Regions from separate parts of the Psychrobacter sp. P11F6 genome, predicted to be linked through region 2. Evidence: riboswitches for the same ligand, from Rfam matches in the RefSeq annotation. Region 2 holds a riboswitch; the other holds the start of a gene.

Region 1 (5,365 bases), 1.3 Mb from region 2:
AGCAGCATAAGCTAGGTTCATATCACGCCAGTGATCAAGATATGCTTCTAATTCATCAAACTCGGCACGGCTATAATCAGCTAGGATATGCTGATCGTATTTACCAGCGTCGGTCAGTTTTTTGACATGATCATAAAGGTGCGGCGGGGTGAATTTATTGTAAGCAATTTTACGCAGATGGAAAATCGCCAAACGCGCAGCCAAATACTGATAATCAGGCGTATCTTCAGAGATAAGATCTGCTGCTGACTTGATGATGGTCTCGTGAATATCGCGAGTCTTGATACCTTCATAAAACTGAATGTGCGACTTTAGCTCAACTTGCGACACAGACACATTATCCAAATTGTGAGCTGCCCACTCGATTACCTTATGAATTTTATCCAAATCAATAAGCTCTAATCGTCCGTCACGTTTGGTCACTTTGATTTTGTCGATGTGTGTCATGTTGCCCTCTTAAGTTGATAACTTGGTAATTATTTATAATGTTGCTTATAGTGATGCTGCACAGTCAGTAAACGGCAGGCATTCTTTATAATGCTACGATGCTTGCGCCGCGATAGGTGTTTTTTTAGGCAAAAATCTACCGCTACTCATAGTGACAATTAAATTCACTGAGTACTACATATAGCGTGTTTGTTAGTAGGTAGGCACAATATAGCGGGAAAATTTTGAAAATACTATATTGATTTTAGCATCAAACTATGTTGCTGTGAGGTTGTGCTGTGTCCGAATTTTAGCAAAGGACGATGGGGTAAGGGTTAGACGCGATTGACTCAAATAATAAGTTTTTTGTAAAAACGGGCTGACAGTTTGCTTTTTATTCGCGAGTAAATGACCCACCAATAAGGGGACACAGAACAATAATAATGAGGGCGCAGATTGTACAGCAAACCACAAAAAATCGCCACCCGTATGAATGACGATTTCGACGGAAAAGCGGCTGGCTTTTTTTAAACGACAATTATCTATTTATACGACCAAACGAACTGTTTTGGCAGCGTCGAGTGAGGCATACAGCACATTGACCTGATCGGCTGCTGTAAGATATAGATTGACCCGTGCTGAATGGAAGCGACCCGTTTTAGACGGTTTCACTTCTATCGAGGCCAAATCAAAATCAGGGAACTGACTGCCCAAGATAAGCTTCACTTCGTTGAGTAAGTTCTCACGCTCGCCTTCATGACCGATGATGCTAAGTGGATAGTTCATTGGAAAGTCCCAAAGCTCAGGATTTTGAATATCCGTCCTTTTGCCTGTGATCACACCTTGATTGGGCGTTAGGTTGGTCATTTTTACTGATTTTTCATTTGTTGGTGCTTGGTTGTTGTTTTGATTGGTGCTGTCTTTTGGATCGTCAGTCATGATGTGTGCCTCGCTTTATTAAATGTTAGCTATTAGCATAAGAGCTTTATCCACCATTTATAGTGGCACTAAACTTATAATTCAAGTGCTAACATGGCAATGACAGTATGCTATGGATCACTGTGATCTGTCATAAATTTTGCTCAGTCATCCATGCTAATCACACGCAAATACACCTATCAGCTCATTTTTTATAAGCACAAACAGCGACATAATCCCCACGGTCGTAGCCTTCGACGACTTCTTGCACCTTGTCATTGGCATACATAGGATGGGTCAGTAAGGTTTGTGCATACTCAAAATCGACGAAACCATAGGCTTGCATCAGCGCGATTTTTTCATCAGAGGTGCGCCAATTTGCTGATTTAACCAGCTCAATAGGATAGGGGTCAGCAGGAGAGATATGCGCAAGTAGCGGATGCTCCCAAGTATTTAATGAGCTTGCCAAATTATATAAGCTCGCAAAACCGCTTTCTTTTGGCACATCGATAACAATCAATTTGCCGCCCGTTTTTAAGGCATCAAATGCTTTTTTAATACAGATATCCAAATCGTTGATGTAGCTGACACTGCCGTTAAACATGATGATATCAAACTTATTTGGCTCAATATCGCAAGTCTCGGCAGGACTAATATCCACTTGCAGACCGCGTTTTTCGGCAATGGCGGCCATGTCTTTAGAAGGCTCAATGCCGTGCCTGATATGGATATCATAATCCTGCGCCAATAGTGACTCAAGCAGTCCACTACCGCAGCCGATAGACAATATCTCACTGTCCTTATCTAAAAAATGAGCGACCAGTTTTAGCTCACTGGTCAGTAAGTTTTGGTTGTCAAAAAACCAGCTGTCATACGCGCTTGCGTGTTCATCGAATGCTGCCATGATGTTTCTCCTTGAGTATTTTTTGTTGTATCGTTAATCCACTATAAAAGAGTGACAGCGTTAACCTCGCTTAAAGTATTACTCATACATCTGCACTTGGTTGCCTTGTCACTGTTTTAAATTGAATCAACTATATTGAATAGTACGTGACGTTAAATTTGCCATAAAGCTAGCACCTTGCATAGGGGCTAGGACAGATCAAGCGCCTGCTGCCAAAAATTCACTTCCATACGTGAAGCAGTATTAAATAACTGTTTGAATTTGTCTGCCTGAGTGGGGTTGGCCTGCGCTAGTAGCGTATTAATCTGCGCTTCATTCTGCGCGGTAATCGCTTGAAATTCGTCACTGGCAAAGACATCAATCCATGGCTGGTAAGGATTGTCCGCGACAAAACCTTGTTCTTTAATGCGTTTGCCAATTTCGCCATAACCCATCAAACAAGGAGCAATCGCCGCATAAAGCTCAGCCAATGAGCCTGACATCGCAGCGTCCAATAGGTAGCGGCTATAGGCAATAGTCACGGCAGATTCAGGGGCGCTTTCTACTTCTTTAAGTGGGATGTTCCACTCATGACATAAATCGAGATACATGCCAATTTCCATATCGAGCATGGCGTTGATGCCCGCTTGACCGACTCGCATTTGTGCCAGCGTATCACTCTTATACACGCTCAACGCCATCACACGGGTATAGTGAATAAGATATAAATAGTCTTGCACAAGATAGTGACGAAAGCTGTCAGGGGCGAGCGTACCTGCCGTTAGCTGTTTGACAAAATCATGCTGAATATAGCCATCCCAAGTTGGGCAATTGTGGCGTAATGTTTGGTAGTTCATAGTGTTCACTTACTGTTATAAAATGCGAGTAAGCAAAGAGTAGGAGGTGATCAGTAAGCAAGCACAAAAAAACCTTACCAGATTATGTGAATAAACTGGCAAGGCTTGCTTAGCAATAGATGCTTAAGAGGTGTGCTATAAAATGTCACGCTTGTTTCCTACGTCAGTGCTAACTGCATCAGGTTCGCGGGTAACTCTCAGCCATGATTTTGAATTGTAGTTAAAGCATCAAAATCAAAGCACCCCGACAAGGTTTATTTTTCAGAAATAGATATAAAGTTTACATAAGTTTAAACTGCTCGTGCTTAAGCAATCGGCTCTATGGTAGACGAATTCAGCCATCATTAGCAAGTAATGCGCAAAAAACCATGAATAAAGGTTGTCTTACAAGCGTAAATAGACAGGATTTTACCTTTTATTAAGCTGGTCAAGTAACACGAGAATGGCGAGAGAAATCACTATTTTCAAATGTATTTTTTATTCATAAAGGCTCTACTATTGCCTATAGTATTTAGCTGCTTGAAGTTAGGATATATAAAAAATATCTCATAAATTAAGGCAATACGTTTATGGGATATTATCTCATTTAGCATTGATTACTTTAAGCTTTATAGGCGTTCAGCTAAGAGGCTATGGTAAATAGCCATTGATAGGAGTGATCTCAGGCGGAATATCTGCCTCTTCTAGTGCTTCTCGCAGATTGATCTCGATAGTACGCGACAATGCAGTCAGGGGTAGTTTGTTGGCGGCTAAGCCGAAAGGCTCTTCTAGCTCTTCACTGAGGGCATCTAAACCAAAAAAGGTATAAGCGATCACGGCACAAATCAGTGGGGTCACCCAACCGAGCGAGGCCACCAAGCCAAAAGGCAACATGATGCAATACAGATAGGTCGTGCGATGGACCAGCAGCATATAAGCAAACGGCAGCGGTGTATTATGAATGCGCTCGCAGGCCGCCAATACAATGGTCATAGACGTCAGGCGCTCGTCCATGTTCTGTATGACTTGCTCTGACACCAGTCCTTGACGCCGAATGTCGCCGAGCTGCTTACCCATGAGGCGCATGATGTAATCAGGTAGGTTGCGCGCTTGGCGCATACTATCATGGTGTTTCGATGCGACAAAAGGCTCGACATCATGCCAAGGTGACGAGCCGCGCAGGCGATGGCGCACAGCATGCGCAAAAGCAATGGTCAGGTAAACCATCGTTCGCCCAGTCTCGTGCCCATTCTCGGTATCAGCATCTATAAAAGAAAGCACTTGACGGGTTAAGCTACGCGCATCATATACCAACTGACCCCAAAGCCCTCGAGCTTCCCACCAGCGTTGATAACTGGCATTGTTACGAAAACCAAGAAATAGCGACAACGCGATTCCTAGCAAGGTAAAAGGAGCCATACCATAATAAGGAAAAGAGTCAGGAAGCCAGTGCTGAATAATTGTTATAAGTGTGCTGAGAAGCGCGATCAGCAAAATTTGCGGATAAATTTTTGGAATGACAGAGCCGTGCAGGGTAAAAAGTATCTTGAGAGCGTTTGGGGTTTGCCGGACAATCATGTCAGTTTCCTATCGATGGCATGTATAAAAAAGCGATGGCAGAGGTATCAATCAGCGTATACTCAAATCATCGCGACCTATCATATCAGTAGTTACCAATATGGCAATAATAAGATGACACTTAAATACTTAAATCACTTTTGTATTGCGCAGCAGCAAGGAAAACTGTAAGCACGCTCTAAAGGGTCTCTTCTTCACGCAGCGTCAGCACTTCATAACCATCGGCAGTCACCGCGATGGTATGCTCCCATTGGGCAGAAAGCTTTTTGTCTGCAGTCACCACCGTCCAGCCGTCTTTTTTCATTTTTACTTTGGCTTTGCCTTGATTAATCATTGGCTCAATAGTAAAGGTCATACCTTGTTCTAGAACCAAGCCTGCACCTGCGCGACCATAATGTAAAACTTCAGGCTGTTCGTGCATTTCGCGACCGATACCATGCCCGCAGTATTCTCTAACGACAGAGTAACCGTGCTGTTGGGCATGGCTTTGAATGGCATGCCCGACATCACCGAGCGTTGTGCCCGGCTTGACCACACGGATACCTGCCCACATGGCCTCATAAGTGTTATCGACGAGGCGTTTTGTTAAGGGCATCACATCGCCAATCATATACATTTTGCTAGAGTCGGCAATAAAACCGCCTTTTTCTAAAGTAATGTCTACATTGATGATATCGCCTGATTTTAGGAATTGGTTGTTTGAGGGTACACCATGACAAACCAC
Region 2 (5,365 bases):
TGAGGTGTTCGATAACATAGATAATGATGCAGACAAAAGCTTTATAGTCGAAGTCGATGGGCAAGCGGTACCAGTACTTATCAATTATGATTATGAAAGTCATTCAAAATCATTGCCTGCTTATCATGATCCAGAAACGGATATGGCTGTGCCGTTCAATAATGACGCTAAATACTTTGAGATAAACTTAAGCGAAGGCAATCATGTCATTAATGTTAAATATTCTGCCTATCCTACAGTAAACCGTAGTGATTGGACCAATCAATATATCTATAGCTATTCATTAAAACCTGCCAAAACTTGGAAAAGCTTTGGTGACCTGACCGTTAATCTAAAGATTGCTGATGATTCGAAATACTTGAAGACTAATCTTGGCGAACCTTTAAGTGGGATGATAAAAGCAGATTCGAAGTGGGTCTTTGATCATCTGCCTCAAGATGTTCTTGAGATATCTTATCAACCACAACCAATGCCTCTAGCACAGTGGTTAATTAATTTAGACTCATTAATACTTCTGTTGTTTTTAATATGTTTGTTAGGGGGTGCTCACTATGGACTTATGTATTGGAGCCGGAAGAAAAGTCTTAAAATAGCATGGATGGTCACATGGTTAGGGATTCTGATAGTTCCATTTATCGTATTGATGATAGTTTTCTATAAGATTTATCTTATAGATTGGTTACTGGGCGAGCATGCCAGCAGGTATCATGGTTATACTATTTTTATTATTATCTTTGGCTATCCACTGACTTTGCTTGTTTATTTAATCATTATGAAAATGTGCGACTCTTACTTCAAACGAGTTTTTCCACGAGACTCAAAAATAAACGTAAAAAAAGCTTAAACCTAGCAACTAGATTTAAGCTTAAGTATTAAACATTGAACAATCAAATTTCTCTATACAATTGACTCCCTGCCGCCTTATACTTTTGTGTCATTTCACTCATTTCTTGTTGAATACCCACTGCTCTCATAGCGTCTGCGCCCAAAGTAGCTGACTCCTTCGTATCCAACCCCTTGGCATAATCTCGCACGTTTTGAGTGATCTTCATTGAGCAGAATTTCGGTCCACACATAGAGCAAAAGTGCGCCGTCTTATGCGCGTCTTTAGGCAAGGTTTCATCATGGAACTCACGGGCGGTATCTGGGTCGAGCGCCAGATTGAACTGATCGTCCCAGCGGAATTCAAAACGGGCTTTAGATAACGCATTATCGCGAGCTTGTGCGCCCGGATGTCCTTTGGCAAGGTCGGCGGCATGAGCAGCGATTTTATAGGTGATGATACCGTCTTTAACATCTTTTTTATTAGGCAGACCTAAATGCTCTTTTGGGGTCACATAGCAGAGCATAGCAGTACCAAACCAGCCAATCATCGCCGCACCAATCGCACTGGTAATATGGTCGTAACCGGGTGCGATATCGGTGGTTAAGGGTCCTAAAGTATAAAAAGGCGCGTCGGCACAAACCTCTAACTGCAAGTCCATATTTTCTTTAATACGGTTCATTGCTACGTGACCGGGACCTTCAATCATGACCTGTACGTCATGCTTCCATGCCACTTGGGTCAGCTCGCCAAGGGTACGTAGTTCACCAAATTGTGCTTCATCATTGGCATCTTGCAAGCAACCCGGACGCAAGCCATCGCCTAAACTAAATGCCACATCATACTGCTTCATAATCTCGCAGATATCTTCAAAATGGGTATATAAAAAGCTCTCTTTATTATGAAACATGCACCACTGGGCCATGATGGAGCCGCCACGCGAGACGATACCGGTCAAGCGTCCAGCAGTTAGCGGCACATAGCGTAAAAGTACACCAGCGTGAATGGTGAAGTAATCGACGCCTTGTTCAGCTTGCTCAATCAGCGTATCACGAAAGATTTCCCACGTTAAATCTTCTGCCACGCCATCGACTTTTTCAAGTGCTTGATAAATAGGGACGGTACCAATCGGTACGGGCGAGTTTCTGATCAGCCATTCGCGGGTTTCATGAATATGATTACCGGTGGATAAATCCATGATGTTATCCGCGCCCCAACGCGTGGCCCACGTCATTTTAGACACCTCTTCATCGATAGAAGAACCTAACGCCGAGTTACCGATATTGGCGTTAATCTTGACCAGAAAATTGCGCCCGATAATCATCGGTTCAGATTCTGGGTGGTTGATGTTGTTTGGGATAATTGCGCGACCTGTAGCTACTTCACTCCGCACAAACTCAGGAGTGATAACCGTCGGCGTATTAGCACCAAAGTTTTCACCGTCATGTTGACGCATATCGGTCAGCTCATGCTGTTTTTGCGTTTCGCGAATGGCGATGTATTCCATCTCAGGGGTAATGATGCCGCGACGAGCATAATGCATTTGCGTGACGTTGCCAGCTTTGCCATCGACATCTTTGGCGCGGCGTGGTTTGTCGATATGAGCAAATCGTAGATTGGCAGTACTGATATCGCGGGCGCGTGCCATTCCGTAAGCGCTAGACAGTCCGCTTAATTGCTCGGTATCACCGCGCTCAGCAATCCAGCCTTCACGAAGCTTTGGTAAGCCTTTGGTCAAATCAATCTCGACGTTGGGGTCGGTATACATGCCAGAGGTGTCATACACATAAAAGGGTGGGTTCTGTTCCCATTCGTTCTCAGAAACGCCTTGCACAGGGGTAGGGTCAAGGGTGATTTCACGCATGGGTACTTGAATATCAGGACGTGAGCCTTCGATATAGACTTTACGGGAGGCGGGGAGTATGCGGTGTAAATCGCGAGCGTCTTCTTCGAAACGAGCATCACTAGCACTGCGGTGAGCAGGGGTCTTTAACGCGTCTGTCTTAGAAGGTTTTTGAGAAGGAGAAGTGGCTAATAAAGTTGTCATATGCTGTCCTAGCGTGTTGGTTTTTGAATAAAAGCAACACCGCCAGTAGCTGCGGGGGTGGCATCTGTGATCTAGACAAATTCAGTTCATGAGCATCAGCCTACGACCAAAAAACATAGTCGCGGATGATGCTCATCAAACGTTGGACGCAGCTTTATATCAGTCTTCACTACTTAATAGTACATCACGCACATTAAGACAGTAATGAGGATAAAAAAGGCATTTCTGCACGTCCTTTGCCATAAATAACAAAGTGCTTAAGACTTCCCTGCGTCGGTACTAACCGCATCAGGTTCGGCGGGTGATCTCTCAGCGAATGTATAAAGGCGACTACTTTAATAAAGCAAGCTTAAAAATGAGTCGATAATACACCGCACCCCGAGTCTGTCAGTGTTGTAAATCAACTTAATACTAACAAAGTTCTGCAATGAGGGCTAATGATATTTAGATGAAAATATCAGGCTTTGAGTTTGAGGTTCGATGTTTTTATGAGAACGACTCTAGAGTACCAGTGATTGAAATCACTTGATATTACTGAGCTGTAGATAGCTTATCTAAATATTATGTAAAGCGAATGAAAGATTCTGGAGGTTGTCATTAAACTGTCATAAAAATTTGGCAAGATAGCACGCATGTCACAAACAATGCTTTTTTGTATCGTTGTTAAACTTTAGGAGTCCTACATGCGTTATTCGTTATTAGCAGTGGCCGTTAGTTGTACATTAGTGCTTACGGCATGTAATAAATCGACTGAAACGACAGAGCCAGCTGCGGATAGCAGTAGCGCTGTCACCACCACGGAAGCAACCACTCAGACAACCTCTGCTTCTACAACAGGTTTTAAATCTGCTGAGAATATCGCAATGAACATCACGGGCGCAGGTGCATCATTTCCGCAGCCTATCTATGCTAAATGGTCTTACGACTACAACGCTGCTACCGGTGGTCAAGTCAATTACCAGTCGATTGGCTCTTCTGGTGGTATCAAACAAATCGAATCAAAGACAGTCGATTTTGGGGCGTCTGACGCGCCGATGACGCCTGAAGAGCTAGACGCAGCAGGCTTGATTCAGTTTCCGACGGTTATCGGCGGTGTTGTACCTATCGTCAACATCGATGGTGTTGAGCCGGGCGCGTTGAAATTAGACGGTGCAATGTTGGCAGACATCTATTTGGGTAAGATTAGCAACTGGAATGACCCTGCTATCAAAGCCATGAACCCAGATTTGACTTTGCCTGATGCCGCTATTACGACAGTATTCCGCTCAGACGGTTCTGGCACAACGTTTAACTTTACGGATTATCTAGCCAAAGTCTCACCAGACTGGAAAGACACAGTTGGTGTTGATAAAACAGTCAAATGGCCAACGTCTGCGACTGGCGCAGGTGGTAAAGGTAACGAAGGCGTATCAAGCTATGTAAATCGTATGAAAAACTCTATCGGCTACGTTGAGTATGCTTATGCCAAGCAAAACAACATGTCACATACTGCATTGAAAAACGCTGCTGGCAACGTCGTTCAGCCATCTGCTGAGACATTTGCTGCGGCAGGTGATATCGACTGGTCACAGCAAGCGGGCTTTTATAAAGTCATCACCAACTCTGAGACTGAGCAAGCATGGCCGATCGCTGCTGCGACCTTTATCTTGGTACATAAGCAACCAGAGAATCCTCAGCAAGTGGCTGGCGTGTTGAACTTCTTTGATTGGGCTTATACCCAAGGTGATGACGATGCCATGGCACTCGATTACGTACCATTCTCTGATGCAGCGGTTGCCTTATTCAAGGAAAAATGGAACGAGGTAAAAGGCAGTGATGGACAGCCTGTTTATAAGCCTGCTCAGTAACCTGTTTCTGCTAATCATGAGTCAATAATTTTCTAATTATCCTCTCGAATAACTATTCTCCGGTAGTTATTTGAGAGGTTTTATCACAGCAAATTTGATGACAAGTTTGTTGTGATAAAACCGAATGAATGCTTCTACTATTTTGACTTGATCCTATTTAATGCTGAGACACTTATGAATGATTTAAGGTCCCAACTGGCTAAACAAAAGCGCTATGACTTATTGTTTGTGAATGCTACTAAGGCTTTTGCCATACTGGTACTCTTATCGTTGGGCGGCATTTTAGTCTCCTTGATCATCGGAGCGTGGCCGAGCATTCAAACATTTGGTCTTGGATTTTATACCAGTAATAATTGGGATACGGTCGCCAATGAGTACGGGGCGCTAGCACCTATCTATGGTACGTTGGTGACATCCTTTATCGCCATTCTGATAGCTGTACCAATCAGTTTTGGCATTGCCATATTTTTGACCGAAATGTGTCCTACTTTTCTAAAAAAACCGCTCGGTATCGCCATTGAGTTATTGGCTGGTATCCCCTCTATCATTTACGGTATGTGGGGTTTGTTTGTCTTTGCGCCTTTCTTCGGTGATCACATTCAGCCATGGTTCATTGAACACGTCGGTCCACTACCCATCATTGGTAAG

Evidence for each region. Region 2 has a riboswitch for thiamine pyrophosphate ahead of thiC (phosphomethylpyrimidine synthase ThiC). Riboswitches for the same ligand answer to the same signal wherever they lie in the genome.
Region 1: linked by a shared signal. The riboswitch ahead of tenA (thiaminase II) and the one ahead of thiC (phosphomethylpyrimidine synthase ThiC) in region 2 are both predicted to bind thiamine pyrophosphate.

The regions. Positions count from the first base shown of each region.
Region 1 is NZ_CM003594.1:1,418,784-1,424,148, forward strand. Features, by position in the region: gene nrdA (class 1a ribonucleoside-diphosphate reductase subunit alpha) at 1-447, opposite strand, end outside; gene AK822_RS05875 (YbeD family protein) at 973-1,293, opposite strand; gene AK822_RS05880 (class I SAM-dependent DNA methyltransferase) at 1,550-2,248, opposite strand; gene tenA (thiaminase II) at 2,437-3,084, opposite strand; TPP riboswitch at 3,223-3,341, opposite strand; gene AK822_RS05890 (bestrophin family protein) at 3,715-4,641, opposite strand; gene map (type I methionyl aminopeptidase) at 4,820-5,365, opposite strand, start outside.
Region 2 is NZ_CM003594.1:124,702-130,066, forward strand. Features, by position in the region: gene AK822_RS00555 (hypothetical protein) at 1-844, shown strand, start outside; gene thiC (phosphomethylpyrimidine synthase ThiC) at 888-2,870, opposite strand; TPP riboswitch at 3,119-3,261, opposite strand; gene pstS (phosphate ABC transporter substrate-binding protein PstS) at 3,554-4,717, shown strand; gene pstC (phosphate ABC transporter permease subunit PstC) at 4,892-5,365, shown strand, end outside.